Regions from separate parts of the Actinoplanes sp. NPDC024001 genome, predicted to be linked through region 3. Evidence: riboswitches for the same ligand, from Rfam matches in the RefSeq annotation. Region 3 holds a riboswitch; each other region holds the start of a gene.
What was found. Region 3 has a riboswitch for cyclic di-AMP ahead of AB0F81_RS19020 (transglycosylase family protein). Riboswitches for the same ligand answer to the same signal wherever they lie in the genome.
Positions count from the first base shown of each region.

Region 1: it holds a riboswitch for cyclic di-AMP, as region 3 does, so the genes downstream of both, AB0F81_RS28730 (C40 family peptidase) here and AB0F81_RS19020 (transglycosylase family protein) in region 3, are expected to answer to the same signal.
Region 2: it holds a riboswitch for cyclic di-AMP, as region 3 does, so the genes downstream of both, AB0F81_RS23865 (hypothetical protein) here and AB0F81_RS19020 (transglycosylase family protein) in region 3, are expected to answer to the same signal.

Region 1 is NZ_JBEZZB010000082.1:21,309-31,069, forward strand. It holds gene AB0F81_RS28710 (hypothetical protein) at 1-366, opposite strand, end outside; gene rsmH (16S rRNA (cytosine(1402)-N(4))-methyltransferase RsmH) at 560-1,615, opposite strand; gene mraZ (division/cell wall cluster transcriptional repressor MraZ) at 1,846-2,277, opposite strand; gene AB0F81_RS28725 (IS256 family transposase) at 3,879-5,141, shown strand; gene AB0F81_RS28730 (C40 family peptidase) at 5,738-6,520, opposite strand; cyclic di-AMP (ydaO/yuaA leader) riboswitch at 6,560-6,747, opposite strand; gene AB0F81_RS28735 (MurT ligase domain-containing protein) at 7,128-8,348, shown strand; gene AB0F81_RS28740 (glutamine amidotransferase) at 8,338-9,051, shown strand; gene AB0F81_RS28745 (VTT domain-containing protein) at 9,091-9,761, shown strand, end outside.
Region 2 is NZ_JBEZZB010000061.1:32,517-42,277, forward strand. It holds gene AB0F81_RS23845 (Atu4866 domain-containing protein) at 1-79, opposite strand, end outside; gene AB0F81_RS23850 (TetR/AcrR family transcriptional regulator) at 200-805, opposite strand; gene AB0F81_RS23855 (ABC transporter permease) at 994-1,890, shown strand; gene AB0F81_RS23860 (ABC transporter ATP-binding protein) at 1,883-2,656, shown strand; gene AB0F81_RS23865 (hypothetical protein) at 2,682-3,749, opposite strand; cyclic di-AMP (ydaO/yuaA leader) riboswitch at 3,748-3,884, opposite strand; cyclic di-AMP (ydaO/yuaA leader) riboswitch at 4,092-4,225, shown strand; gene AB0F81_RS23870 (hypothetical protein) at 4,234-5,265, shown strand; gene AB0F81_RS23875 (glycoside hydrolase family 65 protein) at 5,338-7,701, opposite strand; gene AB0F81_RS23880 (beta-phosphoglucomutase family hydrolase) at 7,735-8,475, opposite strand; gene AB0F81_RS23885 (ATP-binding protein) at 8,567-8,995, opposite strand; gene AB0F81_RS23890 (ABC transporter ATP-binding protein) at 9,155-9,761, opposite strand, start outside.
Region 3 is NZ_JBEZZB010000044.1:7,012-16,772, forward strand. It holds gene AB0F81_RS18970 (polysaccharide lyase family protein) at 1-209, opposite strand, end outside; gene AB0F81_RS18975 (rhamnogalacturonan lyase B N-terminal domain-containing protein) at 173-874, opposite strand; gene AB0F81_RS18980 (DUF2218 domain-containing protein) at 927-1,226, opposite strand; gene AB0F81_RS18985 (PadR family transcriptional regulator) at 1,223-1,705, opposite strand; gene AB0F81_RS18990 (class I SAM-dependent methyltransferase) at 1,724-2,293, opposite strand; gene AB0F81_RS18995 (aspartate/glutamate racemase family protein) at 2,595-3,350, opposite strand; gene AB0F81_RS19000 (crosslink repair DNA glycosylase YcaQ family protein) at 3,398-4,492, opposite strand; gene AB0F81_RS19005 (GNAT family N-acetyltransferase) at 4,512-5,117, opposite strand; gene AB0F81_RS19010 (class I SAM-dependent methyltransferase) at 5,343-5,945, shown strand; gene AB0F81_RS19015 (saccharopine dehydrogenase NADP-binding domain-containing protein) at 5,964-7,202, opposite strand; cyclic di-AMP (ydaO/yuaA leader) riboswitch at 7,430-7,578, shown strand; gene AB0F81_RS19020 (transglycosylase family protein) at 7,577-8,137, shown strand; gene AB0F81_RS19025 (nuclear transport factor 2 family protein) at 8,183-8,530, opposite strand; gene AB0F81_RS19030 (LysR family transcriptional regulator) at 8,622-9,494, shown strand; gene AB0F81_RS19035 (SAM-dependent methyltransferase) at 9,732-9,761, shown strand, end outside.

The sequences.
Region 1 (9,761 bases), on a different contig from region 3:
GGTGACCTCCAGCTCGGTGACCTCCAGCGCCAGCGCGGCGGTTCCCTCCACCGCTCCGGTCTTGCCCTGCTTGCCCGAGCCGAGCACGCCCCGCGTACCCCGGCCCGCCGTCACCTGGCTCCCGGACGCGCCCTGCCTGCCCCCGCCGAGCGCCCCGCCGCGCGTACCCCGGCCCGCCGACGCCTGGCTCCCGGACGCTCCGCCGCGCGTACCCCGGCCGGCCGACGCCTGGCTCGCGGGCGCGCTGCCCCGCGTACCCCGGCTGGTTGTCGTCTGGTTGCCGGGCGTGCCCGGCTTGTCCGGTCCGAGCTTGCCGTCCTGGATCCCGGACCGGCGCGTGTCGGACCGAACGGAGAACTGGCGCACCCCCCGGACGCCAGTTCCCCGGGTCGCCGCATCGCGGCTGTCCTCACGGTCACGCCGTCCCGCCGTGGTGCGCGACTGCGCCGACCGGCCCCCCGACCGCGGCGCGTCGTCCCGCTCGCTCATGCTCGTCCCTCCCCCTCTGTTTCGCCCCCGGGCGTAACCGCCCTCGTCTCCCGCGCGTTGTCTCCCCGGGTTACTCGGGTTTCCGACCGCGGGCCGGCCCGGCCATCCGGGGCCGTTCGCGGCCGGTCCCCGGTGCCTGGTTGTGCCTACGTCCCTGCTCCTGCTCGTCGATCCGTTCCACGGCGCGCAGCTTGACCGAGGCCGCCCTCGGGTTCGCCGCCACCTCCTCCTCGCTGGGCGGCTCCGACCCCCTGGTCAGCAGCCGCAGCGTCGGACCGGTCCCGGGAAGCTCGACCGGCAGGTCGATCGGCCCGGTGCTGCGCGACCTCGCGGTGAGTGCGCGCTTGACGATCCTGTCCTCCAGTGATTGATAACTCATCACCACAAGACGCCCCTTGGGCGCCAACGCGTCCAAAGCATGAGGAACCGCCGACTCGAGGACGTCGAGCTCGCCGTTCACCTCAATACGTAGTGCCTGAAAAGTCCTTTTTGCGGGATTTCCACCCGTTCGGCGCGCGGCGGCCGGGATCGCGTCCTTCACCAGCTCGGCGAGCCGGGCCGTCGAGGTGATCCGGGCCTTCGCCCGCTCCCGCACGATCGCCGAGACGATCCGGGGCGCGAACTTCTCCTCGCCGTACTGCCGGAGCACCCGCACCAGCTCGCCCGGCTCGTACGTGTTGACGATCTCCTCGGCGGTCATCCCGCGCGACTGGTCCATCCGCATGTCCAGCGGAGCGTCCTGTGCGTAGGCGAACCCGCGATCCGCCTCGTCCAACTGCAGCGAGGAAACCCCGAGATCGAACAGTCCGCTGTGGATCGCCGGGATCTCCAGCTCGTCGAGAACCCGCGGCAGCTCGTGGTAGACGGCGTGGACCAGATGCGTACGGCCGGCGAAGCGCTCCAGCCTGCGGCGTGCGTGTGCGAGAGCCTCGGTGTCCCGGTCGAGTCCGATCAGGATCACGTCAGGGTGACGCTCGAGCACCGCCTCGGCGTGCCCGCCGAGACCCAGCGTGAAATCGACATGGACGGCGCCCGGCAGCTCCAGCGCGGGAGCGAGCAGCTCGAGGCACCGCTCGAGCAGCACCGGAACGTGTACGCCCCGCGGCTCCCCCATGTCGACCCCCATTGCCTTACCCGCCCGCGTTTCACCCGGTTCTACAGTTGCCGTTCCGGCCCGGTCGCCCATCCGTACCGCCAGATCCCCATCCGCTCATGTCCCGTGCCGGTGTCACCCGGCCCCGGACACGCGCCTGGCGCCGGGGAAGAGGCGCCAGGAGCGGGAGCGGCTGGAGATCTCGCAGTACGGCGGCAGTGGCGTCCGGGCCGGATTTCCAGCGGCCCACCGAGTGCCACGCCTTACAGTCCGCCGGGCAGCACCCCCTCCTCGATGTCGGCGAACTCTTCCTCGCTCGCCGAGAGGTAGTCGTCCCAGGACTGCTTGTCCCAGATCTCGACCCGTGTGCTGGCCCCGATCACGACGAGGTCGCGCCCGAGACTCGCGTACTCCCGCAGGTGCGCCGGGATCGTCACCCGGCCCTGCTTGTCGGGCACCTCGTCGTGCGCGCTGGCGAAGAACACCCGGCCGTAAGCCCGGGCGGCCTTGTTCGTCACCGGCGCCTCGCGCAGCTGACCGGCGATGCGCTGGAACTCCGGCATCGGGAACACGTAAAGACAGCGCTCCTGCCCCTTCGTGATCACGACACCTCCCGCCAGCTCATCACGGAACTTCGCCGGAAGGATCAGCCGGCCCTTCTCGTCCAGGCGCGGGGTGTGCGTGCCGAGGAACATCGGCCCTTCCCCCCTTGCCGTGGCGTCCGCTCCTTCGCGGTGGAGTCGGTCCGCCTCTCAACTCGGGCCGGCAGGCTTCGGTGCAAAATTCCTCGGTCCTGCCACTGAGCCCCACTCTACTCCACTTCCCTCCACCTGCAACCCGAATGGGCCCGCTCACGAGCCGTTTTCGCGCACGAAACCGCAGTTCACGGAGGGTGGCGCTGAGTGGAGGGCCCAGCCATGATCGACCCGGTCCGGTTTCCGACATCGAGCTCGGCCGGGCGGAAATGTCCCCGTTCCGAGGCTGCTCACAGCCGTTCGCGCGCTTGCGGGGAGGGAAGTGGAGCGCTCCGGGGGAGGAAAGTGGAGCGCTGCAGCGAGTGACGCTGTCCTGTTGCGCGTCGGCCGCGCGCCCGCCTCTCTCCTGTCCGCTCAGCTCTCCCCGGCAGGAAGGCACAGCCCGCTCTTCCCTCCAGGAAGGCACCGCTCGCTCTTCCCCGCAGGAAGGCACAGCCCGCTCTTCCCCGCAGGAAGGCACAGCCCGCTCTTCCCCGCAGGAAGGCACAGCCCGCTCTTCCCCGCAGGAAGGCACAGCCCGCTCTTCCGGCAGGAAGGCACAGCCCGCTCTTCCGGCAGGAAGGTACAGCGCTTCCCTAACAGGAGGCACCACACGTCTTCCCGGCATGGAGGGCCCGCACCTCCCCCCACGGAGGCACCGCACGGCAGGGACCACCATCGCCCCTCGCTCAGCCGATCGCCCAAACCAACGAGCCCGCCCACAGCGCACCGCGCGCGCCTGCCACAACCCGGCCGACGCTTACGCCTGTTCTCTCGCCCCCGGCCACGCAACCACCAGCCGGCCGAACCCCGCTTCCGTCAGGTGCCTCGCCGACGGCCGATCAGGCCCGGCCGTCGCCCCCACCTCCAACCAGCGCCCCAACACCTACCTCGCCGACGGCCGAGCACACCCAGCCGTCGCTCACCCACCCAACCAGCAGCTCAATACCCGCCTCACCGACGGCCGAGCGCGCCCAGCCGTTCGCCGAGTGTCGAGATCAACTCCCTAGGTGCCGCTCATGGTGGTTCGGCAGGTGCCCGCCGGCCCCGGAGCAGGCGGCATGATCGCACCCTCAGCCTGTGGAAGGAATGATCGCCAGCGACAAGGACGCTCGCCGATACTGCCGGGGAGCGCCCGCTCGTGAGCGCATGCCGATCTTGGTCAGCTGGCTCTCAGCGCTGTTCGAACGCCTGCAGACAGCCCTGGCGGCCAGCCGATTCCTCCAGCTGCACCCGGGACTAGCTTCGGCCAATCCGAACCGACACTGACCGTCAGCCCGCCAGCCGGTCCACCCGGCCGCGCCTGAGAGTTGCCCCGGCCGGCCTGAGACGACGCTGACCGCCAGCCGGCCCACCCAGCCGCGCCCAAGAGTCGCCCCGGCCAGCCGGAAACGACACTGACCGCCAGCCGGCCCACCCAGCCGCGCCCAAGAGTCGCCCCGGCCAGCCGGAAACGACACTGACCGCCAGCCGGCCCGGGACTGTACGAATAACGGTGTAACTCCTGATCAAGGAGACACCTGATGACCATGACGATCGATGCCGCCGTGGATACTTCGGCGGTGGCCAAGAAGAAGGATCCGGCGGCGCCGGAGGGTGTGGACGCCGAGTTGGTCGGCCGGCTGGTGGAGCAGGCCCGCGCTGCGGGCTTGCAGCTGACCGGCGAAGGCGGTCTGCTGCAGCACCTGACCAAACGGGTGATCGAGGCCGCCCTGGACGGGGAGATCACCGATCACCTCGGCTATGACAAACACGATCCGGCCGGCAAGGACGGCGGGAACTCGCGTAACGGTGTGCGGGCCAAGACGGTGCTGACCGATGTCGGCCCGGTCGAGATCACCGTGCCCCGCGACCGGGACGGCTCGTTCGAGCCGCAGATCGTCCGCAAGCGGCAGCGCCGGCTGACCGGTGTCGAGGACATGGTGCTGTCGCTGTCGGCGAAGGGTCTGACGACCGGGGAGATCAGCGCGCATCTGGCCGAGGTGTATGGCGCCGAGGTGTCGCGGCAGACGATCTCCACGATCACCGACAAGGTGATGGACGGCATGGCCGAGTGGCAGAACCGGCCCCTGGACCGCGTGTATCCGGTGGTGTTCCTGGACGCGATCAACGTCAAGGTCCGTGACGGCAAGGTCGCCAACCGGCCGATCTACGTGGCCCTGGCCGTGACCGCCGAAGGCACCCGCGACATCCTCGGGTTGTGGGCCGGCGACGGCGGTGAGGGCGCCAAGTTCTGGCTGAGCGTGTGCACCGAGTTGAAGAACCGCGGCGCCGAGGACGTGCTGATGGCTGTCTGCGACGGCCTGACCGGCCTGCCCGATGCGATCAACACCGTCTGGCCACGGACGGTGGTGCAAACCTGCGTGGTGCACCTGCTCAGGAACTCGTTCAAATACGCGTCGCGTCAGCACCGGGACGCGATCGCCAAGGCGTTGAAGCCGATCTACACCGCACCCACCGAGGCCGCTGCCGAACAGCGGTTTCTGGAGTTCGCCGAGGTCTGGGGCGAGAAGTATCCGGCGATCGTCAGGCTGTGGGAGAACGCCTGGGCCGAGTTCGTGCCGTTCCTGGCCTTCGACACCGAGATCCGCAAAGTCGTCTGCTCGACGAACGCGATCGAGAGCGTGAACGCCCGGATCCGGCGGGCCGTGCGGGCCCGCGGGCACTTCCCGAACGAACAGGCCGCGTTGAAATGCGTCTACCTCGCCGTGATGGCCTTGGACCCGACCGGCGCCGGCCGCCGCCGCTGGATCACCCGTTGGAAACCCGCCCTCAACGCCTTCGACCTCGCCTTCGACGGCCGCCTCACCGCAGGCCGCAACTAACCCATATAGATCGAGTTACACCGTTATCTTGACAATCCCGCCGGCCCACCCAGCCGCGCCCAAGAGTCGCCCCGGCCAGCCGGAAACGACGCTGACCGCCAGCCGGTCCGCCCGGCTGCGCCTGAGAGTTGCCTCGGCCGGCCGGAGACGACGCTGGCTGTCAGCCAAGCGGGATCCACCGTTGCTCGGAGCGGTGCTGCTGTCGGCCGGAGGCAGGGGGAAGGCAGGTGGTCGTAGATGGTCGCGGGGACGCGAGCGAGGCGGCGGTAAGAGGTAAGAGGAGCGGGGAAGGTGATCGGGTGACCGGCAGCCGATGTGATGGCAGGAGCCCGGAGCGGGGTCCGCGGTCGGGCGTCCTTGCGGATCTGCTCCTGGACGGCGCCGCCGCCCACCCCGGCGGCGGGCGGAGCCGCGACGCGGCTGGCCGGCAGCGCTCAGCAGAGGGACAGCGGCCCGGCCGGAACAAGCGACGACGGATCAACCCCGGGAACGCCTGTGGGGCACGACCCGAACCGGGTCGTGCCCCACAGGCGTAGTTCCTCTTCCTTACTTACTACTGTCCCGCACGCTGAACCAGCCGCGGGACCGCGCACCGCTCACGCAACGAGACGGCGCACCACGTAGTTCTTGCTCCACATCTTGTGCTTGCCGACCCGCGCACCACTGTGCGGGGAGTCGTAGATGTAGCCGTTACCGGCGTAGATGCCGGCGTGGTACCCGTACGAACCCTTGCGGAAGACGATCAGGTCGCCGATCTGCTTGTTGCCCTTGGAGACGGCCTTGCCGTACTTCTGCTGCGAGTTCGCCTTGTGCGGAAGGCTCTTGCCGACCGCCTTCTTGTAGACGTACTTCGTGAAGCCGGAGCAGTCGAACCGCTTGGGGCCGGCCGCACCGAACAGGTACAGCGCCCCGGTGTGCTTCTTGGCCTCGGCGAGGACCGCGGCGCCGCCGGGCCGGACCGAGACCTTGACCTTCTTGGTGGAGACCGGGCTGTAGCCGGTGCCACTGAAGTAGGTCCGGATGGTCACCGCCGTGCTGGGCCTCATGGTGAGGCTGACCGCACCACTCTTGACGGTGGCCTTGTCGACGGTCCGCCACGCGCCCTTGCTCCAGCTCTGGAGCCGTACGGTGCCCTTGGCGACCTTGCCCGTACGCGGGTTGATGACCTTGGCGGTGACCTTGAGGGTGGAGCCCTTGGAGAGCTTCCGGGTGCTGAGCGAGGCGCTCAGCTTGGGCTTGACCTTCGCTGCCGCCGAGCTGGCGGCGACCGGGACGACGCTGGTCGGCGTCGACGCCGCGGCGGGCGATGCGGCGACCAGCTGGCCGGCGCAGAGGCAGAGACCCAGAGACAGTGCGACAGTGCCGGTACCGACGGACATGCGACGGCCCCGGCGCGAACTGTGTTCGTGCACGGTAGAGAATTCCCTCCGGCACGCCTGCGAGGTTAGCTGTCGGGTTCGGGCGGGAAGGTTGCCCGGCCGCCGGAGCGGCTTCACCCCAAGGTTGTCCCGAATGCGCCGCCTGACTGCTGCGGTGCGGGACGGACCGGTAATGGGTCCCCCGTCCCTGCCCCCTGATGCCTTGTGTCTTTCGGTGCTTAAGGCGGTCGCGTCGTCCGGTCCGGGGCAGGGCTCGGCGTGAACCGGTTCGTCGCGACCGGCGAGCGTTTGCTGCCGGCGGAACCTTGCTACCTGAATTCCGGCTTGATCGTCAGCGTGGGGACAATCACGCTACGTAATTGGCACACTGGGGACTGTCCAGTTTGTTAGCTCAGCGAGACAAATGCCGCGACGCAAAGCGATGAGCCAAACACGCAGCGTCTAGGGTTACGGGTGAACCAGAACACAGAAAAAGTCCGGCGCAACCCCGGTTCCTCGCCGGAAACGCCCGGACCGGGGACAATGCGGCCGTGTGCTGATCTTGATGGTCTGGCAACTCGACGTAACAATTGCGTCCGGTACCCTCGCTGGCGTGACGGACGGGAAGATGCCTCTCATCGCCAAGGTCGCGACCACCGCGTCGAAGACCGCGGCAGCGCTCTCCAGGGCAGCAGGACGCGGCGACGGCTCGGTGATCGGCGGCTGGATCGGCCTCAAGATCGACCCGGATCTGCTGGCCCACCTCTCGTCCGGCCGGGCTGTGGCGCTCGTCTCCGGCACCAACGGCAAGACCACGACCACCCGGCTCACCGCCGCCGCGGTCGGCGTGCTCGGCCGGGTCGCCACCAACTCGTTCGGCGCGAACATGCCGACCGGCCACACCTCGGCGCTGGCGAAGGAAGGTCACACTCCGTTCGCCGTGCTCGAGGTCGACGAGCACTACCTGGCCCAGGTGATCGACTCCACCCGGCCCAAGGTGGTGGCGCTGCTCAACCTCTCCCGCGACCAGCTCGACCGGGCGAAGGAGGTGGCGATGATGGCGCAGCTGTGGAAGACCACGCTCGCCGGCCACCCCGAGATCCGGGTGGTGGCGAACTCGGACGACCCGATGGTGGTCTGGGCCGCCAGCAGCAGCCCGCAGGTGACCTGGTTCAGCGCCGGCCAGCGCTGGCTCGACGACTCGTTCGTCTGCCCGGAGAGCGGCCACCCGATCGAGCGCTCCGGCGGCGAGTGGTGGTGCACCGGCTGCCCGCTGCGCCGTCCCCGCCCGAACTGGGTGGTCGAGGACGAGGGCGTGATCGACCCGCGCGGCGACTGGCACCTGGTCAAGCTCCAGCTTCCGGGACGGGTCAACATCGGTAACGCGGCCACCGCGCTCGCGGTCGCCGCCGAGTTCGGAGTCCGCCCGATAGAGGCGCTCCCCCGCCTCTCCCGGGTGACGTCGATCGCCGGCCGCTACGCCCAGGTGGACCGGGACGGCCGCAACATCCGCCTGCTGCTGGCCAAGAACCCGGCCAGCTGGCTGGAGGCGTTCGACATGGCCGACATGGCCCCTACGCTGCTCTCCATCAACGCGCGGGACCCCGACGGCCTGGACACGTCGTGGCTGTGGGACGTCGATTTCTCGCCGCTGCGCACCCGTCCGGTTCTGATCACCGGGGACCGGGCCTACGACCTGGCCGTCCGGCTCCAGGTGAACCAGGTGCCGTTCCGGCACGTACTCAGTTTCGACGAGGCGCTGCGGGCGGTACCGCCCGGCCGCCTCGAAGTGATCGCCAACTACACGGCGTTCCAGGACATCCGAGCGGAGTTGGACCGTGTCAACTGAGGCCCTGCGGATCGTGTGGATCTACCCCGATCTTCTGTCGACGTACGGCGACCGGGGCAACCTGCTGATCCTGGCGCACCGGGCGGCCGCCCGTGGCATCCCGGTCGAGACCTACGAGGTCCGTTCCGACCAGCAGATGCCGTCGACGGCCGACATCTACCTGATCGGCGGCGGCGAGGACGGCCCGCAGGCGCTCGCGTCGCAGCGGCTGATCACCGACGGTGGTCTGCACCGCGCGGTGAACCAGGGCGCGTCGGTTCTTGCCATCTGTGCCGGTTACCAGTTGCTCGGTCACTCGTTTTTCGCCAAGGGAGCGAAGTGCGCGGGACTGGGACTGCTGGACCTCTCCTCGGACCGCGGCGTCACCCGTGCGGTCGGCGAGTTGCGGGGCGACGTCGACCCCCGGCTCGGCCTGCCGCCGCTGACCGGATTCGAGAACCACGGCGGGCGTACCCACCTGGGCGCGCACGCCGCGCCGCTGGCGCGCGTGACCGCGGGCGTCGGCAACGACGGCCAGACCGAGGGGGCCTGGGCTGGGAAAATCCTGGGAACCTACTCGCACGGACCGGCGCTCGCTCGCAACCCAGCGATAGCCGATCTGCTACTGCGTTGGTCCACCGGCGCGGATAGGCTTGCGCCCCTGGACGACAGCTGGGCCGACCGGCTGCGGGGTGAACGGCTGGCTGCGGCCGGCACTGTATGACCTGTCTTTGACCGACGAGCGTTGGGGCGGTATGCCTGCATGACCGACATCCTGATCGCCCCGCGGGGCGTTGACTCCGCGGACCCTCAGGCCGTTGCGCAGGCTGCCCCGTCGGGCTGGAAGCGCCGTCTCGTCCGGTTCGGCACGCTCGGCGTCGTGGTGGGCGCCCTCGCGGTGGCCGCCACCACGCTCCCGCTGCGGGAGATCGGCAACAGCGTCGACACCCTCGGCCCGGGCGCGCCGGCCGCGGTCGCGGTGGTCGGTGGCCTGCTGCTCTCCGTTCTGGTCCCGCGGACGGCGATCACGCTGCTCTGCGGTCTGCTTCTCGGCGCGGCCACGGGCGCGCTCGCCGCGCTGGCCGCCGCGATCATCGCGGCGACCGCCACCTACTACGCGGGCCGCTGGGCCGGCCGCGGCGCCCTGCAGGCCCGCGCCGGCAGCCGCCTGGCTCGCCTCGACGGCTGGCTGAACCGCCGGGGCCTCGCCGCGGTCCTGCTGGTCCGGTTCCTCCCGCTGGCCCCGTTCGGCCTGGTCGGCTACGCCTACGGCACGACCAGCGTCTGCCGCAAGCGCTACCTGCTCGGCACCACGATTGCCGCGATCCCGTCCACCGTCACCTACGCGGTGATCGGCGCCGCGGTGGCCGCCCCCGGTGAGATGAACGCCGCCACCCTGGCCCCCGCCGCGATCGGCTTCGCCCTCTCCACCGC
Region 2 (9,761 bases), on a different contig from region 3:
TGGCGAGCAGTGCGGTGGCGTCGAGCACCGTGGCTTCGCGCACGGTCGTGTCGGGCCAGGCGTCGTCGAGAGGGGTCATCTTCTCCGGCTCCGGGGGGCGGGTCGGGGTCAGCCCATCCCTTCGGTCACCGGATCGCGGAGCCCAGGAATTCTTGAGTTGCGGACGGGTGCGGTTCGGGAAGCAGCCGGTTGCGGCCTCTCAGGCCCCGGCAGCGCCCTTCAGAGCCGCTGTCACGGCCTGGGAGAGCTTTTCCAGGTCGTCGTCCGCCAGCGGCTGCCTCGCGACCGCCAGACGCCAGTACAGCGGGCCGAGGATCAGGCTGACGGCGAGGTTCGCATCCGTACCCTCGGGCAGCTCGCCGCGAGCGACGGCCTGACCGACCAGCTTCTCGCCGACCGCCTTCTGGTGGGTGTGCAGCGCTCGCTGCAGGGTCTCGGCGATCTGCGGGTTGCGAGCGGCCTCGGCCATCAGGTCCGGGATGATCTGGGAGGCGATGCGGTGCTGCAGCGCCCGGCTCACGATCATCATCAGCAGCTCGAGATCGCCGGCGAAGCTCCCGGTGTCCGGAAGGGGCACCTTTCGCTCGGCCACGTCGGAAATGATCTCCAGGACCATCTCGAGCTTGTTGCTCCACCGCCGGTAGATCGCAGTCTTGCCGACCCCCGCGCGGCGCGCCACGGCTTCGATGGACAATCGGCCATAGCCGACTTCCGCCAACTCGTTCATGACCGCGTTGCGAATCGCCACGGTGATGTCGCCTCGGAGCACCGCCGCTCCGGCAGGTGCGCGCTTTACTGTCGCCACACGGTCACTATAACGGTACGACGTAACGGTTGCGTTCCGCCGTTTGGTCAAGTACCGTCAACAGCCACGTCGATACGAACCCGTTTCATCGATGTCGGCGGGTGCCTGTCATGCTGCTAGCTGTGTTCTCGCGCAAGTCACCGGAACCCGCTGCCTCCTACGGGCCGACAAGATCGGAGCACCACCCCATGCCAGAGACGGCGGTCGCCGACCCCGGCGCCGGGCTCTCTCTCAAGGAGATGGCCCGACGGCACGGTCTGAGCGCTTCAGGACGGCTACCCAGCCTCCTCGAGTACACGCGCGATCTGTGGTCGTACCGGCACTTCATCCAGGCGCACGCCAGCGCCAAGATGACCTCGGCGCTGGGCAACACCAAGCTCGGCATGGTGTGGCAGGTCCTCACTCCGATCATCAACGCCGCCGTGTACTACGTGATCTTCGGCGTGATCCTGGGCGGCCGGAACGGGGTGTCGAACTTCATCGCGTACCTCTGTGCCGGCGTGTTCGTCTTCGGCTTCACCCAGTCGGTGGTGCAGTCCGGCATCAACGCGATCACCGGCAACCTCGGGCTGATCCGCGCCCTGCACTTCCCGCGGGGCAGCCTGCCGCTGTCGGTCGCCCTGGTGGAGATCCGTAACTACGTCGTTGCCCTGTTCGTCCTGATGGGCATCATGCTGCTCACCGGCGAGCCGATCACCGTGCAGTGGCTCCTGATCATCCCGGTGGCGCTGCTGCACTCGGTCTTCAACACCGGCCTGGCGCTGTTCATGGCGCGGCTCGGGTCCAAGGTCCGCGACATCAAGCAGCTGACGCCGTTCATCATGCGGTTCTGGCTCTACGGGTCGGCCGTGCTCTACCCGGTGACCCTGTTCGAGAACCACCTCAGCGGCTGGCCGCTCGCCGTGGTCGAGGCGAACCCACTGCTCATCTTCATCGAGCTGACCCGGCACTCGCTGATGGAGGACGTCCCGCTGGCCGGCTCGCCGACCCTGCTGTGGATCCAGGCGGTCGTCTGGACCCTCGTCGTCGGCCTGGGTGGCTACGTGTACTTCTGGCGCGGAGAGAAGGGCTACGGCCGTGGCTGACAGCGAGCGCATCCCCACCGTCATCGCGGACAACGCCCATGTCATCTACAAGGTGCACAGCTCCGCGGCGCCCGGCAACAACAGCCCGCTGGTCAGCCTCAAGCGGCTGGTCACCAACACCAGGGCCGCTACCGTACGGGAGGTGCACGCCGTCAAGGGCGTGAGCTTCGTGGCGTACCGGGGTGAGGCGATCGGTCTGATCGGCAGCAACGGCTCCGGCAAGTCCACGCTGCTACGCGCGGTGGCCGGCCTGCTGCCGGTCGCCCGCGGCAAGATCTACGCCGCCGGGCAGCCCTCGCTGCTGGGTGTGAACGCGGCCCTGATGAACGAGCTGCCCGGTGAGCGCAACGTCGAGCTGGGCTGCCTCGCGATGGGCATGTCACCGGCCGAGGTGAAGGCGAAGAAGGACGACATCATCGAGTTCTCCGGCATCAACGAGCGGGGCGACTTCTCCTCGCTGCCGATGCGGACGTACTCCTCCGGCATGGCCGCCCGGCTGCGCTTCTCGATCGCCGCCGCCAAGCAGCACGACGTCCTGCTCATCGACGAGGCGCTGGCCACCGGTGACGCCAAGTTCCGCCGGCGCAGCGAGCAGCGGGTGCGGGAGCTTCGTGCCGAGGCCGGCACGGTCTTCCTGGTGAGCCACAGCGAGCAGTCGATCCGGGACACCTGCGACCGCTGCATCTGGCTCGAGTCGGGGCAGATCCGGGCCGACGGCGCGACCGAGGACGTGATGCGGGAGTACGAGACCTACATGCGCAAGTAGGTCCCGTACCCCCGCCCCGGCCGCGTCAGTTGACCGAGAGATGCACGTGGTTGGTGTGGTCGCTGGACGGGTCGCCACCCGCCCCGCTGTAGGACTTCCAGCCACTGCTCGGCAGCCAGATCCGGCGGTACCAGATCACGTAGAGCACCTGCAGCTCGTCGGCGTTGTTGATGAAGTACTTCGCCAGGTTGTCGCCGTACGTCTTGTCACCGCCGGTGGCGTCGCCGCCGAAGGTGTTCTTCTCGGAGGAGAAGTCGCACGCCCGGCCCTTCGGGTGCTCACCGCTGTTCTGCTCGCGGAAGCAGCGCGTGAACCGGGTGAACCCGTCCTCGCGCGCCTCCTGGTACGCGTGCAGCATGCGCGGGCTGAGGCAGCCACCGGTGGTCGGGTCGTCCTCGGTGCAGCCACTGCCGCCCGGCGCCGGGTCGGCCGACGCGCTGCCGCCGCCGCTGGAGCCGCCGCCGGAGCTGCCGCCGCTGTCGTTGTCACCGGGCTGGTCGGCGTCCTCGCCCTGGTTCGCCTCCTTGAGCGCGGTCTCGGCCTGAGCCTTCCGCTTGGCCATCACGTTGACCTGCTTCTGCTCGTCACGGATGGCCGCGTCAATGGCGATCTTGGCTTTTTGCTGGGCGTCCCGGGTGGCCTTGAGGTCGGCGATCGCCTCGTTCTGCTGAGCCGCCACGGTGGCCAGCGTCTCGGCCCGGTCCAGGAAGGTGTCGGTCGTGTTCGCGGTGATCAGGGCGGACATCGGGCCGACCCGGCCGGTGGTGTACGCCTGCTTCGCGAGCTCGTCCAGGGCCGCCTGCTGCGGGCCCAGCGCGGCGTCCAGCCGCTTGAGCTCCGCGGCCAGGTCGGCCTGCTGCTGCTTGGACTTCTTCAACTTGGCCTTGGCCTCCACGAAACCTCGGGAGGCCTCTTCCAGTTGGGTGACGAGGGACTTGGAACCGCCCTCACCGTCGTCACCGTTGTCGCCGGGGGCGGCGAGGGGGCGGGGGGCCGCGGTGGCCGGCGTCGGGGCGACGGCCAACCCGCACACGGCGATGAGCAGCGCCATCACCGCTGCTAATCGCCGCGCAGTCAGATCCTGCACAGGCATTTCCTTCCGTCGGCCGCCGGCCGGGTTAGCTGACGGGTTCGGGACGAAGGAAATCCCTACCGCATTCGCGGATTCACCCCGGAGGAAATATGGTTCCCCGGCTCGCCGCAACGGGCGATTAGGCGGCGGTCCCCGGTCGGGAACCGGATCGACCATACCGACTGCATCGACAGATCGACAGTTCTCGTACGCACGGCAATTGCCTGCACACGGCTGGTGACCTGATTACGCAATGTCGTTGTCCGGTAACACTTTTGGCGGTTCCGTGGGTCCTGATGCGCGGCGATATCTCGGGTAAACTGGCCGCCGGTCCTGCCAGGACGGCACCGCCCCCGAGTTGCCGGCAGGCCGCCGCCCAATCGCCGAAAGGTGAGCCGGGGAACCAGGTCACTGGGGTGAATCCGCGTAATGCGGTAGGGATTGCTTCCGTCCCGAACCCGTCAGCTAACTCGGTCGGCGGTGACTAGGAAGGAACTGTTGCTTGATGACCGCAAGTCCCCGCCGGTGGCTGACGTTAGCCCTGGCACCGCTCATGGCAGTTGCGTTGTTTGTGGCTCCCGCCACAATGGCGACCGCAGCGCCGGGCGGTAGCTCGCCGAGTGCTGAGGACGAGGACGACGCCCTGATGTCGGACCTGATGGAGTCGACCAACCGACGCTTCGTCAACGCCAAGGCCGCCGTCACCGCGTCCCGGAAGAACCAGAAGAAGCTGACCAGCGAGCTGGCGGCTGCCGAAGCCCGGCGCGACGTCCTCATTCCCGAGGTCAACAAGATCGCCGCGCAGCAGTACCAGACCGGCGACCTCAGCGCCGTCGGCTTCCTGCTCAACGCCAGCACGTCGTCCGACTTCATGAGCAAGGCGATCTCGCTGGAGGAGATCAACCGCCTGCACGACGGCAAGCTGCGCGAGCTGAACCAGGCGATCGCCACGGTCAGCGAGAAGAAAGCCGCGCTCGACGCCGAGGTCAAGAACGAGCAGCAGCAGCTGACCGCGCTGACCAAGCAGAAGGCCGCGGCCAACAAGCAGATCGACCTGCTGGGTGGCTCGACCGGCCTCAACCGGACCATCAACGAGGGCCTGGTCGACGCCAAGTCGAAGGAAGCGGACCCGGCTCCGCGCAACAGCAACGGCGGGTTCTCCCCCGAGGGCTGCACGGAGAAGGACGAGACCACCAGCGGCTGTGTGACCAAGCGCACCCTGCACATGTACAAGGAAGTGCGCAAGGCGGGCTTCAAACGCTTCGTGGGCTGTCACCGCAACGGCGGGCCGTTCGAGCATCCCAAGGGCCGGGCCTGCGACTGGTCGCTGCAGAAGAGCGGCTTCTCCTCGGCGGACAGCACCGACGAGATGAAGTACGGCAACAACCTGACGGCCTTCCTGGTGCGCAACGCCGACGAACTCGGCATCTACTACGTGATCTGGTACAAGCAGATCTGGTTCGCCGCCACGGGCGAATGGCGCTCGTACAGCGGGGTCAGTGACCACACTGACCACGTGCACGTCTCGATGCTCTAGCAACAGCAACCCCGACCTACGAGAACGGCCCCCGCCCTGCAGGGCGGGGGCCGTTCTCGCGTCTGGGCGCTTCTAGTGCACGGCCCGGCGCACCGGCGCCCGGCCGGCCGGCTGCGACGGCGCGGCGCCCACCGGCAGCGCCGGCGGGATCGCCATGGTCACCGGGCGCACCTGGGTGACCTCGATCTCCTTGCCGTGGTGCAGCAGGGTGAGCCGGGCCGAGCCGCCACCGTTGCGCAGCGAGTAGGTGACCTCCTCGGAGGTCACGTTCACCCGCAGCCGCAGGCCACGCCAGAGCAGCGAGAACTCCAGGTTGTTGATCCGGCTGGGCAGGCGCGGAGCGAAGCTGAGCTGGCCGTTGAAGTCACGCATGCCACCGAGGCCGGCGACCAGTGCGATCCAGGACCCGGCCAGCGACGCCACGTGCACGCCGTCCCGGGCGTTGCGGTGCAGGTCGTGCAGGTCCATCAGGGCGGCCTCGCCCAGGTAGTCGTGGGCCAGCTCCAGGTGCCCGGTCTCGGCGGCCAGCACGGCCTGGATGCAGGCCGAGAGCGACGAGTCCCGTACGGTCCGCGCGTCGTAGTAGGCGAAGTTGCGCGCCTTCTCCTCCGGCGTGAACGCGTCACCGCGGATGTACATGGCCATGACCAGGTCGGCCTGCTTGATCACCTGCTTGCGGTACAGGTCGAAGTACGGGTAGTTCAGCAGCAGCGGGTAACCCTCCGGCGGGGTGCCCTCGAAGTCCCACTCCTGCAGCCGGGTGAAGCCCTCGCACTGCTGGTGGACGCCCAGCTCCTTGTCGTACGGGATGTGCACGGCGGCCGCCGCGTCCCGCCAGGACGCCGCCTCCTCGTCGTCCACCCCGAACCGGCGGGCCAGGTCCGGATGCCGCTTGCACGCCTCGACCGCGGTCATCAGGTTCTGCTGCGCCATCAGATTGGTGTAGATGTTGTCGTTCACCACGGCGGTGTACTCGTCCGGGCCGGTGACGCCGTCGATGTGGAAACGCCCGTGCCGGTCGTGGTGACCCAGCGAGCGCCACAGCCGGGCGGTCTCCACCAGCAGCTCCAGGCCGACCTCACGCTCGAAGTCGTAGTCGCCGGTGGCCTGGACGTAACGGCGGACCGCGTCGGCGATGTCGGCGCCGATGTGGAACCCGGCCGTGCCCGCCGGCCAGTAGCCGGAGCACTCCTGGCCGCGGATGGTCCGCCACGGGAAGGCAGCGCCCTGCAGGCCGAGCGTCTGGGCCCGCTCCCGGGCCAGGTCCAGGGTCGAGTGCCGCCAGCGCAGCACGTCGGCCGCCGCGGACGGCTGGGTGTACGTCAGAGCGGGCAGGACGAACGTCTCGGCGTCCCAGAAGGTGTGGCCGTCGTAGCCGGGCCCGGTGAGGCCCTTGGAACCGATCGGGCGCTTCTCGGCCCGGGCGCCGGCCTGCAGGGTGTGGAAGAGGCCGAAGCGGACCGCCTGCTGCACCTCGGGGTCGCCGTCGACCCGGACGTCGGAGTGGTCCCAGAACGCGTCCAGGTATTCCTTCTGCTGCTCGACCAGGCCGTCCCAGCCGTCCAGGCGGGCGCTGGCGAGAGCCGCGCCGACCTGGTCCCGCACCGCGGGCAGCGAGCGCATGCTGGACCACCCGTACGCCGCGAGCTTGACCACCCGCAGCTTCTGGCCGGGCTCGAGCCGGCAGGCGACCGTGGTGCGCAGCCAGTCCGGGTGGCCCTCGGTGGTGATGGCGTGCCGGCCCGGCGTCTCCACCAGGTGCTCCATGGCCGCGGCCATCCGCAGGTCGCTGGCCTTGGTGCGGTGCACCAGGATGCCGCCGGCCGGCTGCTCCATCATCTCCTCGGCCTGCAGCGGCCGGTCCAGAACCGCGGCCACCCGCGGGTCCTTGCTCATCGGCGGCAGCTGCTCGTTGGCGACCAGCTCGGACTGCAGGATCAGCCGGGCCGGGGCGTCCAGCGGTTCCACCTCGTAGAGGAAGGCGACCACCGCGCGCTGGGTGAACGAGACCAGCCGCACGGTGCGCACCCGGACGCCCTGGCCCGACGGGGACACCCACTCGACGATCCGCTCCAGGGTGCCCGCCCGCAGGTCCAGGCACCGCTCGTGGGACCGCAGCTCGCCGTAGCGCACGTCGAACGGCTCGTCGTCGACGAGCAGGCGCATCAGCTTGGCGTTGGTGACGTTGACCATGGTCTGGCCGGACTCCGGGAAGCCGTACCCCGCCTCGGCGTGCGGCAACGGCCGCAGCTCGTAGAACGAGTTGAGGTAGCTGCCCGGCAGGCCGTGCGGCTCGCCCTCGTCCAGGTTCCCGCGTATCCCGATGTGGCCGTTGGAGAGCGCGAACACCGACTCTGACTGGGCCAGCAGGTCCAGGTCGAGCCGGGTCTCCCGGATGTGCCAAGGGTCGACGGGGTAGGCCCGTTCACGGATCACGGTCGTGCCTCTCGGTACTGAGAAGAGGAGGTCTTATTGAGGGAGGAGCTCGGACAGGTCCGTCACCACGATGTCGGCGCCGTGTTGCCGGAGCGCCTCCGCCTGACCGACCCGGTCCACCCCGATGACGATGCCGAAGCCGCCCGCCTTTCCGGCCGCCACGCCGGCCTGGGCGTCCTCGAACACGGCACAGTTCTCCGGGGCGAGATCGAGTAGCTTAGCCCCGTACAGAAACGTGTCGGGAGCAGGCTTGCCGGGCAGGCCGAGCTCGCGCGCGACGACACCGTCCACGCGGGCCTCCAGCAGGTCGGCGATGCCGGCCGCCTCCAGGACGTCTTTGCAGTTGGCGCTCGCCGACACGACGGCGCGGCGCAGGCCGGCGGCCTTGGCCGCCTTCAGGTACTCCACCGATCCGGGGTAGACCTGGACGGCACCCTCTGCGATCTTCTGCAGCACCAGCTCGTTCTTGCGGTTGCCGACGCCGTTGACGGTCTCCCGGTCGGGGCCGTCGTCGGGGTCTCCCTCGGGCAGGGTGATGCCGCGGGAGGCGAGGAAGGTCCGGACGCCGTCGGCACGCTGCCGACCGTCCACATACCGGTGGTAGTCGATGCCGATGTCGAAGGGGACGAACGGGGTGCCCTGACGCGCGGACCACGATTCCAAGAACGAATCGAACGTCTGTTTCCACGCGGCACTGTGCACCAACGCGGTTTGCGTCAGCACCCCATCAAGATCGAAAAGGCAAGCGGTCACCTGCGAAGGAAGTCCGAGCACGCGCCCAATGTAGCCGGACGGGAAGGATGACGAGAGCGGAAGGGCGCCTTCACATTTCCGCGATGGTTCACAGGTCGTTCAACCTGCTGTTTCACCGGGAATCCGGCACGACATCCAAAGACATACGCAATCCGATCGAGGTACCTATCGGACCGGTTGCGGTCGTCACCTCGTCGCACAACTGGTGCGCCAGCCACAATCCGCGGCCACCCACCTCGTACGCCTCCGGCGCCCGCAGATCGCTCAGATAGTTGCCGGGAATGCCGGGACCGGAGTCGGTCACCACACACCACAGCGAACCGTCCTCGATCCGCAGCACGAGCCGGCCGGCGCCGCCGGCGTGCAGCACCACGTTGGTGATCACTTCGTTGACGGCGAGCAGATATCCGTGCCGCCGGTCGCTGCCGAGGCCGACCGCGGCGAGATGCTCGGCGACCTCGTGGCGCAGGACGGTGATGTCGTCATGGCCGAAGGAGCGGTCGAGGAGCACCGGATCCACCGGTGGAGGGGCGGCATCCACCCTCGGCTCCCTACCAGGAGCCGAGCGAACGCTGTGTCCGATCCTGTCCTCCACCGTCGTGCAGCCTACGCGCTGTGGCCGACCGGTGGCGGGAGGCATCGGTTAACCCGCCCGTACGTGGCGCATCTCTCCCCGCCGGTCCACCGCCGGCCGGATCGGCTACCGCCAGCCCACATCGATGCGATCACCTCGCTCGTCGAAGAAGTGCACTGCGTCCATCTGCACCGAGATCGCCAGCGGGTGGCCGGACGACACCTGCGGGTACGGCGCCAGCCGCACGGCCAGCTCGGCCGGCTTGCGGGCGTGCCGGCCGGGGTCGTTCAGCACACTCACCCGATCGCGGGACCGTGGCTCGCGTGGTCGCTCCGGGGGCGCCGGCCGGGTCAGCCGCTGCAGCGCGCCACCGATCCGCTTGAGCGCGCTCTCGGCGGGCGGCTGGTCCTGGACCGGGCCGCTCATCTCGTCCACCACGATCGCCGTGGCCCCGATGTCCAGGTACGCGACCGACTCGTGGCCGTGGTGCTCCAGGTAGCGGATCCGGCCCTGGAAGATGTGTCCTGGCGTCTGCGGCGTCACCGGGGTCAGCGCCTCGGCCCGGATCCCGACCACGATCCGCTCGCCGTGGTACCGCGCCACCGCCCGCGCCCGCGGGTCGTTCCACGGCATGTAGAGGGTCTGCTCGCCGAAGCTCAGCGCGATGTACTGATCCAGGTGCACGTAGACCGAGGCCTCGAGCAGGTTCATCTTCGGCGAGCCGAGGAAGGCG
Region 3 (9,761 bases):
CCGCTGACCCCGCCGCGCTGGGCGTTCGAGAGCATGCCGGGGAAGAAGGACGCCAGGAAATCCATGCTGCGGGCCGCCGGCGCGGCACCGTCGGTGATGGCGAGAGCGTACGGGCCGTGCAGCCCGAACCGCAGCGCCTCGGTCTGCTGGTGCCCACTGAACATGTAGTGGGTCAGGTTGACCGCGCTGCCGGTGTCGTTGACCTCGATGTCCCGGAAGAACGGCCCGCCGGAGTCATGTCGGTGTACGCCGGGATCAGGTACGCCCCGTGTCCACTGCCGCTGGCGCCGAACGGCTGCTGCGTGATCAGCCGCTGCGAGCTGTAGAACTTCGAGGCGGTCCGGCCGTTGGTGAAGGCAAAGACGTCGGAGCCTTCGACCGTACTGGTGGCGCCGCCGGTCTTGGCGGCCGCCGGCGAAGTGGTCAACAGCGAGGAGTTGAGCCGGCTGATGAACCGGGCCTCGCCCGGGTTCAGCGCCTTGGTGATGGTGGTGGCCAGGTAGACGGTGTTGTCGTTCTTCCGGGCGAAGTAGTGCTGCGTGACGCCGATTGCGCTGTTCGCCACGCTCACCAGGATTGAACTGCCGTTGTTGAAGGTCTTGCTGGTCACGGTCGCGGACGACCAGCCCGACTGGAACTGGCCCGCGGCCTGCCCGGAGGCGGCCAGTTCGGTGCCGCGGTGCTTCAGCGACGTCATGTTGCCGTTGGCGCCGTTGATGGTGAACGACAGGCCGGTGCCGGTGTCGAAGCTGACGTTGGCGGCCGCGTTGGCCCACGGCTGGCCGACGCCCAAGAGGCCGGCGCCGGCCAGGACCGCCACGGTGGCGATGCCACCGGCCAGCGCCTTGCGGCGATTGCGAGAGGAGTTGAGCACACGGGGGAGTGGTCGCTGAGGCGAGAAAGGTTGCTCCGCCCCGCCGGATTTCTCACCGCATGAACTGCCAGTCGACCGTCAGCTCGTTGCGCTGGCCGAAGCGCTCCAGGTGGGAGCCGACGACCCGGGTGACCGTGCTCAGGTCGTCGTCGCTGCCGGCGGTGGCGGTCAGCTCGAGAGCCGACTCGGTGCTGTGCAGTCGGCACTCGCCGACGGTGAGCACGATGGCGATGTCCTCGCCGAGCTCGCGGATCTCGCTGCGCCGGCCCAGGTGGGAGGCGAGCTGCTTGGCGTAGCGCGGGGCGTTGTCGGTGGCGACGCTGGCGGTCGCGGTGCGCGGGGTGGTGGTCACGGTGTCTCCTCAAGTCCGTCGGGCCCCTCCGCCAGCAGCAGATAGAGCGCCTTGCGGGTGTCGGCCAGGATCCGTGCGGCGGCCGAGACCTGCGCCTCGCTGCCGGTGCGGCCGACCTGGCGGGCGGCGTCGTGCACCTGCTCCAGCAGCGGGCGCAGGTCGGTGGAGCCGGATCGCTCCGGGAAGGCGGCGAACGGGTCCGACCAGGAATCGGAATGCTCGGTGAAGTGCTGCCGGCCGGCGTCGGTGAGGGCGGCGAGCTTGCGCCCGGCGCCGGCCGTGACGGAGACCAGCCCTTCGTCCTCCAGCTGGCTGAGCGTCGGGTAGATCGCGCCCGGACTCGGCTGCCACCGCCCGCCGGTGCGGTGGGCGATCGCGTGCATCAGCTGATAGCCGTGCATGGGCTGCTCGGCGAGCAGCAGCAGGACCGCGGTGCGCACGTCGCCGCGCGGCATCCGCCGGCCGCCGTAGCCTCTCATGACGCTAACGATATATCGCTACCGTTCTGAGCGACAGGCGATGATGAAGCCGCTCCCTGTGGGCAGTTCGGCGGCGACCAGGCGCGAATCGGTCAGCAGGGTCCGGCGGACGGTCTCGACACTCGCCACCTGCTCCGGCTCGGTGTAGCGGCCCAGATCCATGTCGTCGACGAGCAGCACACCGCGCGGCGCGAGGGCGGCGATGGTCAGGTCGAGCCCGGTCCACTTGCCGGCCGGGGCGTCGGCGAAGATCAGATCGAAGGTGCCCAGGCCGGGCAGAAGCTCCTCCGCGTCGCCGATGTGCAGCGTCACCCACGCCGGCCAGCCGGCCTCGGCGGCGACCGCGGCGGTCGCCGGGTCGAACTCGACGGTGACGACTTCGACGTCGGTGCGCTCGCCGAGCCCGTGCCGGATCCAGGCGGTGCCGACGCCGGTCCCGGTCCCCAACTCGAGGATTCGCCCACCGGCCGGCACGGCCGCACTCAGTGCGGCCAGCAGCCGGCCCGCTTCCGGTTCCGATGAGTACGCGAATGCGACCGCCTCAGCGCGAGCGATGGCCTCGGTGACGCTTGGTGGTATGGGTTGCATGGGGTGACCTTGCCCGCCGGATCCCCCTTGCGGAAAGGGATTACTGCAACGCCGCGCCGAACCCTCCGCCGCCGGCGCATCCACCCTCTCGGCCTCACGCCGGTGCGCATCCACCCTCTCGGTCTCACGCCGGTGCGCATCGACCCTCTCGGCCTCGCGCCGGCGCATTGACCCTCTCGGCCTCACGCCGGCGCGCATCTGCTCGGTCGAGGGTTTCTCCGCTGGCGTGTCTGCCCTGCCGAGCCCTTCCTCTGGCGCACCTGCCTGCCGAGCCCCTTTCTGCGCTTCACCTCCTGCGCTTCTATTGCCGGTGATCGTCTGTTATTCGTGCGCGCCTGCTGCCGTGCGTGCTGGTCGTGCGTGTAGCTGCCGGCTGCCCGAGCGAGTGGTGTCCGGAGCGGCGTGCGGTGCCCTCCGGGCCGCCTCTCATCGCGGTTACTGCCGCGGTCACCGCTGAGCGTGGACTGGTGAGCACGGGAAGATCGTCGAGCAGGGCTGCGGCCGGCGTCATGCTGGCTTGCGCCAGGACAAGCACGTCTACATCGGACGCCAGCTTCCGGGCTTGCTCCGCGATCTCCGCGTGATAGCGATCCAGGTCGCCGCTCTCGAAGTGCTGCCATGCGGAGAAACAGCGCCCCACAACGAGCTGTACCTCAATGCCGGCCCGGGCTGCGCTTTCCCGGAACAGATCCAACGTCGGTTCCAGAGTGGACTCGGTGGTGACCAGCACCCCGATTCGCGGCCCGGCGGCCACGGCGGCATCGGCCATCGGGCGGTCCGCGCGCAGCACCGGAACCGCAACTGCGGCGGTCTCCGCGACCGCGCCGATCGTGGAGCAGGTGCAGACGATCAGGTCAGCGCCGTCGGCCGCAAGCTCGTCAAGCCGCTCCCGGACACGCCCGGCGATCTCCGGAGTCAGTCCGCCGGCCTGCGCGTCGGCCAACAACCCCGCATCGACCAGATGCCGAGCCTCAATCTCGGGTGCCACCTCGGCGACAATCCGCCCGAACGTCGCGATGTGCACATCCGCGGTATGCAGAAACCCGATCGTGGCCATGCCGCAGTCTCCCAAGTCAGTTACCCGCAGTGCTGCCCCGGCCCTGCTCACTCCCAGGAGACGGCCGCGTCGGGGACGCCCCGGGCGCGGGCCACCTCGGCGGCCTCGCTGTCGACGCGTTTGCGCTGTGCCGCGCTCAGCGTGCCGAACGCGGTGACGGCCAGGTCCACGCGTTTGCGGCCGGCCATGCGGGCCCGCCACACGCCGGCGATGTCGCCGTCGACCAGGAGGACGCCCGGATTGCCCAGCGGGCGCCACACCTCTTTCTGGCGATCCCGCCCGGGCAACAGCAGGTCGCGGTCGCGGGCCTGCAGCAGCGGATCCATGCCGGGCAACCAGCGCACACCGGGTGGCGTCTCGGCCGTTTCCAGGTCGGCGACCTGTGGCTCCGGCACCCAGGCGGCCCGCCCGTCCACCCGGACCTCGACCAGCTCGGCCGGCCACACCTTGCGGATCTCGGCGGTGGAACTGCCCAGATATTTCGCCACCTCGGCGGGCGTCGCCGGGCCGAGGAACCGCAGGTAGGTCTCGATCATCCGGTCGATCCCGGCGTTCGCCGAGGGCATCGGTGGAGCGTCCGGAATCGGGCCGAGCAGGGCGTCGCGGCCCCGGGAGAGCACCTCGACACCACCGGCCAGCCCGGCGTGCTGCCAGACGTTGCCGGCGATGTGCCGGGCCTTGCAGCCGCGGCAGTCATAGGTCAGCTCGGGCGGAACCCGGCGGCTCACCTCGGTGCTCGCCGCCCCGCGTGGCATCGGCTCGGTCACCACCGCACGGAAGGCCTCGGCGGTCACGGTGAACGCGCGGATGCCCATCGGCCACCCGTCGGGAATCTGCGCGCTGTTGATCCGCGCGCTGGCGTCGGCGTCGGTGAGCGGCCAGAGCTGACGCACCAGCGCGGCCAGGTCGGAGCGCCGGTGCAGGTGGGGCGCACCGCGGGCGGCCCAGACGCTGATCAGCCGATCGTCCTCCGGCTCGGCGCTGGTCCGCGCGGTGAGCGCGACCCGCGCGGAACCCGGCGTGTACTCCTGGATGCCGAGATCCAGTGACGGAAGGTCAGCCGGCCGCGCAGCCGCGCGGTCGGCCAGGCCCAAGGCGCGCACCCGGAACGCCATGACGCGCGCACGATCCACGTTGATCATCGGAGCTCCCCGAGTCGACTTACCGGCGACCGTACCGCCGGGCTGCGACATTTCCGCGGCGTTCCGGGCGGGTGCCGGAGCGCCCGTCGACGAATTCCCACGTCTCCAGGGAGATCGGTCCGTAAGGGCCCTCCTGCCGGATGGGCGCCTCACCGGTCAGCCAGTAACCACACCGTCGCGCCACCGACGTGCTCGCCGTGTTCCCCGGGTCGATACGCAGGAGCAGCCGGCGCAGGCGGAGCGTGCCACACGCGTACCCGGAAAGGGTGGCCAGCGCGGCCGAGGCGAGGCCGCGCCGCCGGTAGGGCCGGCCCACCAGATAGCCGAGCTCCGCCTCGCGGAGGTCGGTGTTGACGCCGAAGAGCAACACCTCCCCGAGCGGCCGCCCACCGTCGGCGGTGATGGCGAGCTGAATGCGGCTGCCGTTGGTGCGGCCGTGATAGGCACGCTTGAGATAGGCGAGGCCGGACTCGGCGTCGAACGGTGACGGCATCGGCGTCCAGCGCGCGATCTCCGGTTCGTCCAGCAGAGCGACCAGGTCGTCCAGATCGTCGGGCCGCCACTCACGCAGGACGATGCCGGTTCCCGTCAACCTCAGCGGATAGGGCAGAGGACTGGCGGTCACGTCAGAATCCTGCCCGTATGGACCTGGTTGGTGCCAGTAGCGCTCGATATGAAGGCCTGAACATTTCCTTGGCCGTCTCGGGTCGGATCCCTGATACCGGTCTTGAGCTGCTGAGGTTCGAGGGGATGCCGGAGGCTTTGCCGCCTTTGCCAGATCTTCGGCAGGCAGGCGAGGGGCGGCACGCAGCCTGCTGAAGGGCACCGCGCCGGTAGGCATGATCGGGGCATGTCGGATCGTCACAGCACGGCACATTGGGCCGGATACAACGCCCGCCAGAGCACGCGCGCCGTGCGGGAGTTGTGCCGGCGGGCCATGAGCCTGGCCGGACCCGGTGCCGGGCGCACCGCGATCGACCTCGGCTGCGGGGCCGGCCGGGAGACGCGGGCGCTGCTTGACGACGGCTGGCATGTCCTGGCGATCGACAGCGAGCCGGGCACCGAGGCCCGCCTGCTGCGGACCGTCGGTGGGCGGCATCCCGCACTGACGGTTCGGACGTGCGGCTTCGAGAACGTGTCCGAGTTGCCCGGCGCCGACCTCGTTTATGCCGGCTATGCCCTGCCTTTCCAGCCCCGCCCGTCGTTCGAGAAGCTGTGGACGGTGATCCGCTCCGCTGTCCGGCCCGGCGGCCGGGCAGCGGTGAACGTCTTCGGCGTGCACGACTCCTGGGCCGGCGACCCCACCATGACGTTCCTCGACGGTGCCGAGGCACGCGCACTCGCCGACGGTTGGGAGATCGAGCACTGGCATGAGGAGGACGCGCCCGGCCCGGCGTTCAGCGGACCGAAGCACTGGCACGTCTTCGACCTGATCGCCCGCCGCCTCGCATGACAGCCGGTCGGGCGCGCGTCAGAGCTTGCTTGCGGTGATCTCCATGCCGGCCGCGCGGAGCCGATCCACCAGGGCGTCGCCGATGCCGGTGGCGGGGGTGAGCACGCCACCCTCGGACGGCGGCAGCTTCTCCCGGTCGAAGGCCAGGGCCAGGGCGGACTCGCCGAGCATGACGGCGGTGGCGGCATAGCCGGGGTCGCCCTTGGCGCGGAAGCGTGCGGTGTAGCGCGCGCCCTCCGTGGTGGTGGTGAACAGGTCCATGGTGAAGTGGCCGTTGCGCTGCGTGCTCTCGCTCGGGCCGGTGCCCGGTTTCGGCAGGACCTTGTCGAGCAAGAAGCGGGTGGGCGGCAGCGCCAGCCCGACGACCAGGCCGTTCAGCGCGACCTTGGTGCCGAGGGCCAGCACCGGGGAGAGCGGGGAAGCGCCGACACTCATGGCCTCGCGGTAGCGGAAGCGGCGACCGTAGGCCCAATCTCGCAGGGCGTTGCTGCGCCGGACAATCCGGGTGTTGTAGGACGCCATGACGAACGGGGCCAGGTGGCCGCGCAGGCGCGGGTCCACTTCGGAAGCGGGGAGCGTGAACATGTCCGGCTGGCGACCGAGATCCGGTTCGGCGGCGCGGTCGGGACTCAACGAGTACGGACTGGCGCCCACCTTGCGCAACCGGCGGTCCTTCTTCATCACGTCGACCTGGTTGCGCATCGAGTCGATCGTCCCGCCGCTGATCCCGCCGCGCATGGAGGTCACCACCAGCGTGGTGTCGGTGAGCTCGCCGGCACCGTCTGCCTGGACGCGCTGATGCAGCACGTGGACGCCGATGTCGGACGGAATCGAGTCGAACCCGCAGGAGTGCACGATTCGTGCCCCGGTGCGCCGGGCGATCTCGTGGTTCTCGTCGATGCTGTCCCGGGCGAAAAGGACCTCACCGGTGAGATCCACGTAGTCCGTGCCGGCCTCGGCGCACGCACGCGCGAGAACCCGGCCGTACTTCGCATAAGGACCGACCGTGGTGATGACGACGCGGGTGCGAGCGGCCATCGTGGCCAGCGCGGCTGCATCGGCCGCGTCCGCAACGATGATCGGCCAGTCGACGCCGAGCCGGGCACGGACGGATTCCAGTTTCTCCGCTGAGCGCCCGGCCAGTGCGATCCGGGTGCCCTTCGGTGCGTGGCCGGCGAGATGCCGTGCTACCAGGACACCGACGAACCCCGTGGCACCGTAGACGATCACGTCCAAGTCGCGCGCTCCATCGCTCATGGCTGCCGATTGTGCCCCCTCGGTGGAGGGTCCGCAGCACTCGTTACCGATCAGTAGTGATGGCACGAAAATCTGCTGAGTTATTCACACAAAGGAAGATCAAAGCGGCTAATTTGTGGGAACAAGGTCACCGGTCCCGCTTTCAGGCATGGCCAGCCTCGTCGGGCGGTGACCACCGTCGGCAGTCCGCGATGGCGGACTCCGTGGCCGGAACGCCGAGTCCTGCCGCCGACCACGGATCGAAACCCAACGGCATGGAGCGGGGGACCCACAAGTTCCTCGGCGCTCAGGCGCCTCGGGGTGAAGCCGCCACTGGCGGCCGGGCACCTCTGCCCGAACCCGACAGCTGACCTCGCAGGCGTGGAGGACAACTCATGGTTCAGATCAACAAGCGGTTCCACCGTGCACTCGGCATGGTCGCCGCCGGCCTCGCCGGCACCGTGGGACTGCTCGCTCCTGCCGCGCCCGCCCAGGCTGCAAGCGTGAACTGGGACGCCATCGCACGATGCGAATCCGGTGGCAATTGGCGCATCAACACCGGCAACGGCTATTACGGCGGCCTTCAGTTCAGCCGCAGCACGTGGCGTGCTTACGGCGGCACGAAGTTCGCAACCACGGCCAACCGGGCCACCAAATCCGAACAGATCCTGATCGCTGAGCGGGTGCTCCGCGGGCAGGGAATCGGTGCCTGGCCGCATTGCGGCAGGCGCAACGCATACAAGCCGAGCGCGACCGCGAAGGCCACCCAGCGCAAGGCCACACCACGCGTGACGAACAGTGCGTCTCGCACGCACGTGGTGCGCCCCGGGGACACCCTCGCGGGCATCGCCGACCGTTATGACGTGAGCGGTGGGTGGCAGGCCCTCTATCGGGCGAATGACGGGATCCTGACCAGCCCGCACCGCCTTTACGCAGGTCAGCGACTCGCGATCTGAACACGGGTTTCCGGCCGTCCCGTCGCGGGACGGCCGGAACCGACCTCAGTGGACATCCGGCCGGACGAACTCCGGCTGGTCGAGCACGCGCAGCCAGGAACCGTCGGGCTGACGCCGCACCACCTGCGCACGTGCCCCCGAGCCGTCCCTGGGCGGAGTGGAGGTCAGTGCCAGGTCGCCGCTCATCAGGGTGGGCAGGGGCTGCTCCGGCTCGAACTGCGGCATCTGGGGCAGCAACTGCTCCCAGAGCTGCTGGATCGCCTTGCGCCCGCGTGTCTGGCTGCCCGGTGGGAAGGCCATCACCGCCTCCTCCTCGTAGAGCTCGGCGAGCCCCTCGGCGTCCTTGGCGTTGGCGCGCTCGACGAACAGCCGGGTCAGATCCTCGGGTCGCAATGCCTTCTCTCGATCGGTCATGCGTCCAGCCTTCCGTGAGGGGAATGACAAGTCCAACGCATAGTTCTCATGGCTACTACAATCGACAGTCATGGATCTGCGGCAGCTCGAGTACTTCGTCGCGGTCGCGGAGACCGCCAACTTCACCCGCGCGGCCGAGCGAGTGCACATCACCCAGTCCGGTGTGAGCGCCCAGATCAAGGCGCTGGAGCACGAGCTCGGCGCCCGTCTGTTCGACCGGACCGGGCGCACCGCGCGGCTCACCGAAGCCGGCTCGGCCGCCCTGCGCCACGCCCGCGCGGCGCTCGATGCGACCGCTGACCTGCGCGACGCGATCGACGACGTGAACGGCCTGATCCGCGGTCGGCTCACCCTCGGCATGGTGATCGGATGCGAGGTCGCGCCGCTCTTCGACGCGCTCGCCGCCTTCCACCGCGAGCACCCCGACATCGAGCTGGAGCTGGTCGAGGCGAACTCCGACCAGTTGGTCGCCGGCGTGCGCTCCGGCAGCCTCGACCTGGCCCTGGTCGGCCTGGCCGGCGAGCCACCGGAACACCTGGCCACTCACGTGATCGCCAGCGAGCGGCTGGTGGCGCTGACGCCGTCCGACAGCGAATTGGCCCATAGTGGCCGTCTCTCGGTGACCGCACTCTCGGCGTACCCGATCATCTCGCTGCCGGTGGGAACCGGCATCCGCAACGTGCTCGACCAGGCCCGCGCCGCGCTCGGCATCGGCCCGGCGGTCGCCCTGGTGGCGACCTCGCCGGACACCGTCGCCGGCCTCGCCCGGCGAGGCCTCGGCGTCGCCGTGCTCAGCGAATCGATGGCCGGCGCCTACCCCGAGCTGACGGCGATCCCGATCGATGGGATCGAGATCCCAGCGCTGCTCGCGCTGGTCTGGCAGGAACGCAGCAGCCCGGCCTTGGCCGCCTTCCTGCGGCACTGCCGGGCCGCTTTCCACTGACATTTCGGTACGGAGGGCAAGCTTTTCTGGAGCGAATCAAGAAAACTGCCGGCCTGGAAAACGGCACCGCCACTGGGCTAGCGCCTAGCTGGGCAAGCGACTAGGGTCGCAGTTGTGGGTGGGTTCGAGTGTCGCCCGACGCCGACCCTCAACCAGATTGGTTCCCATGAAGCTGGTGGCCGTAGAATCCCTCTTCAGTTCGATGTCAGTCTCGCCTTCCTGCGAAGGATGTTGTAGATGACCAAGCCGAACATCGACACGACCAAG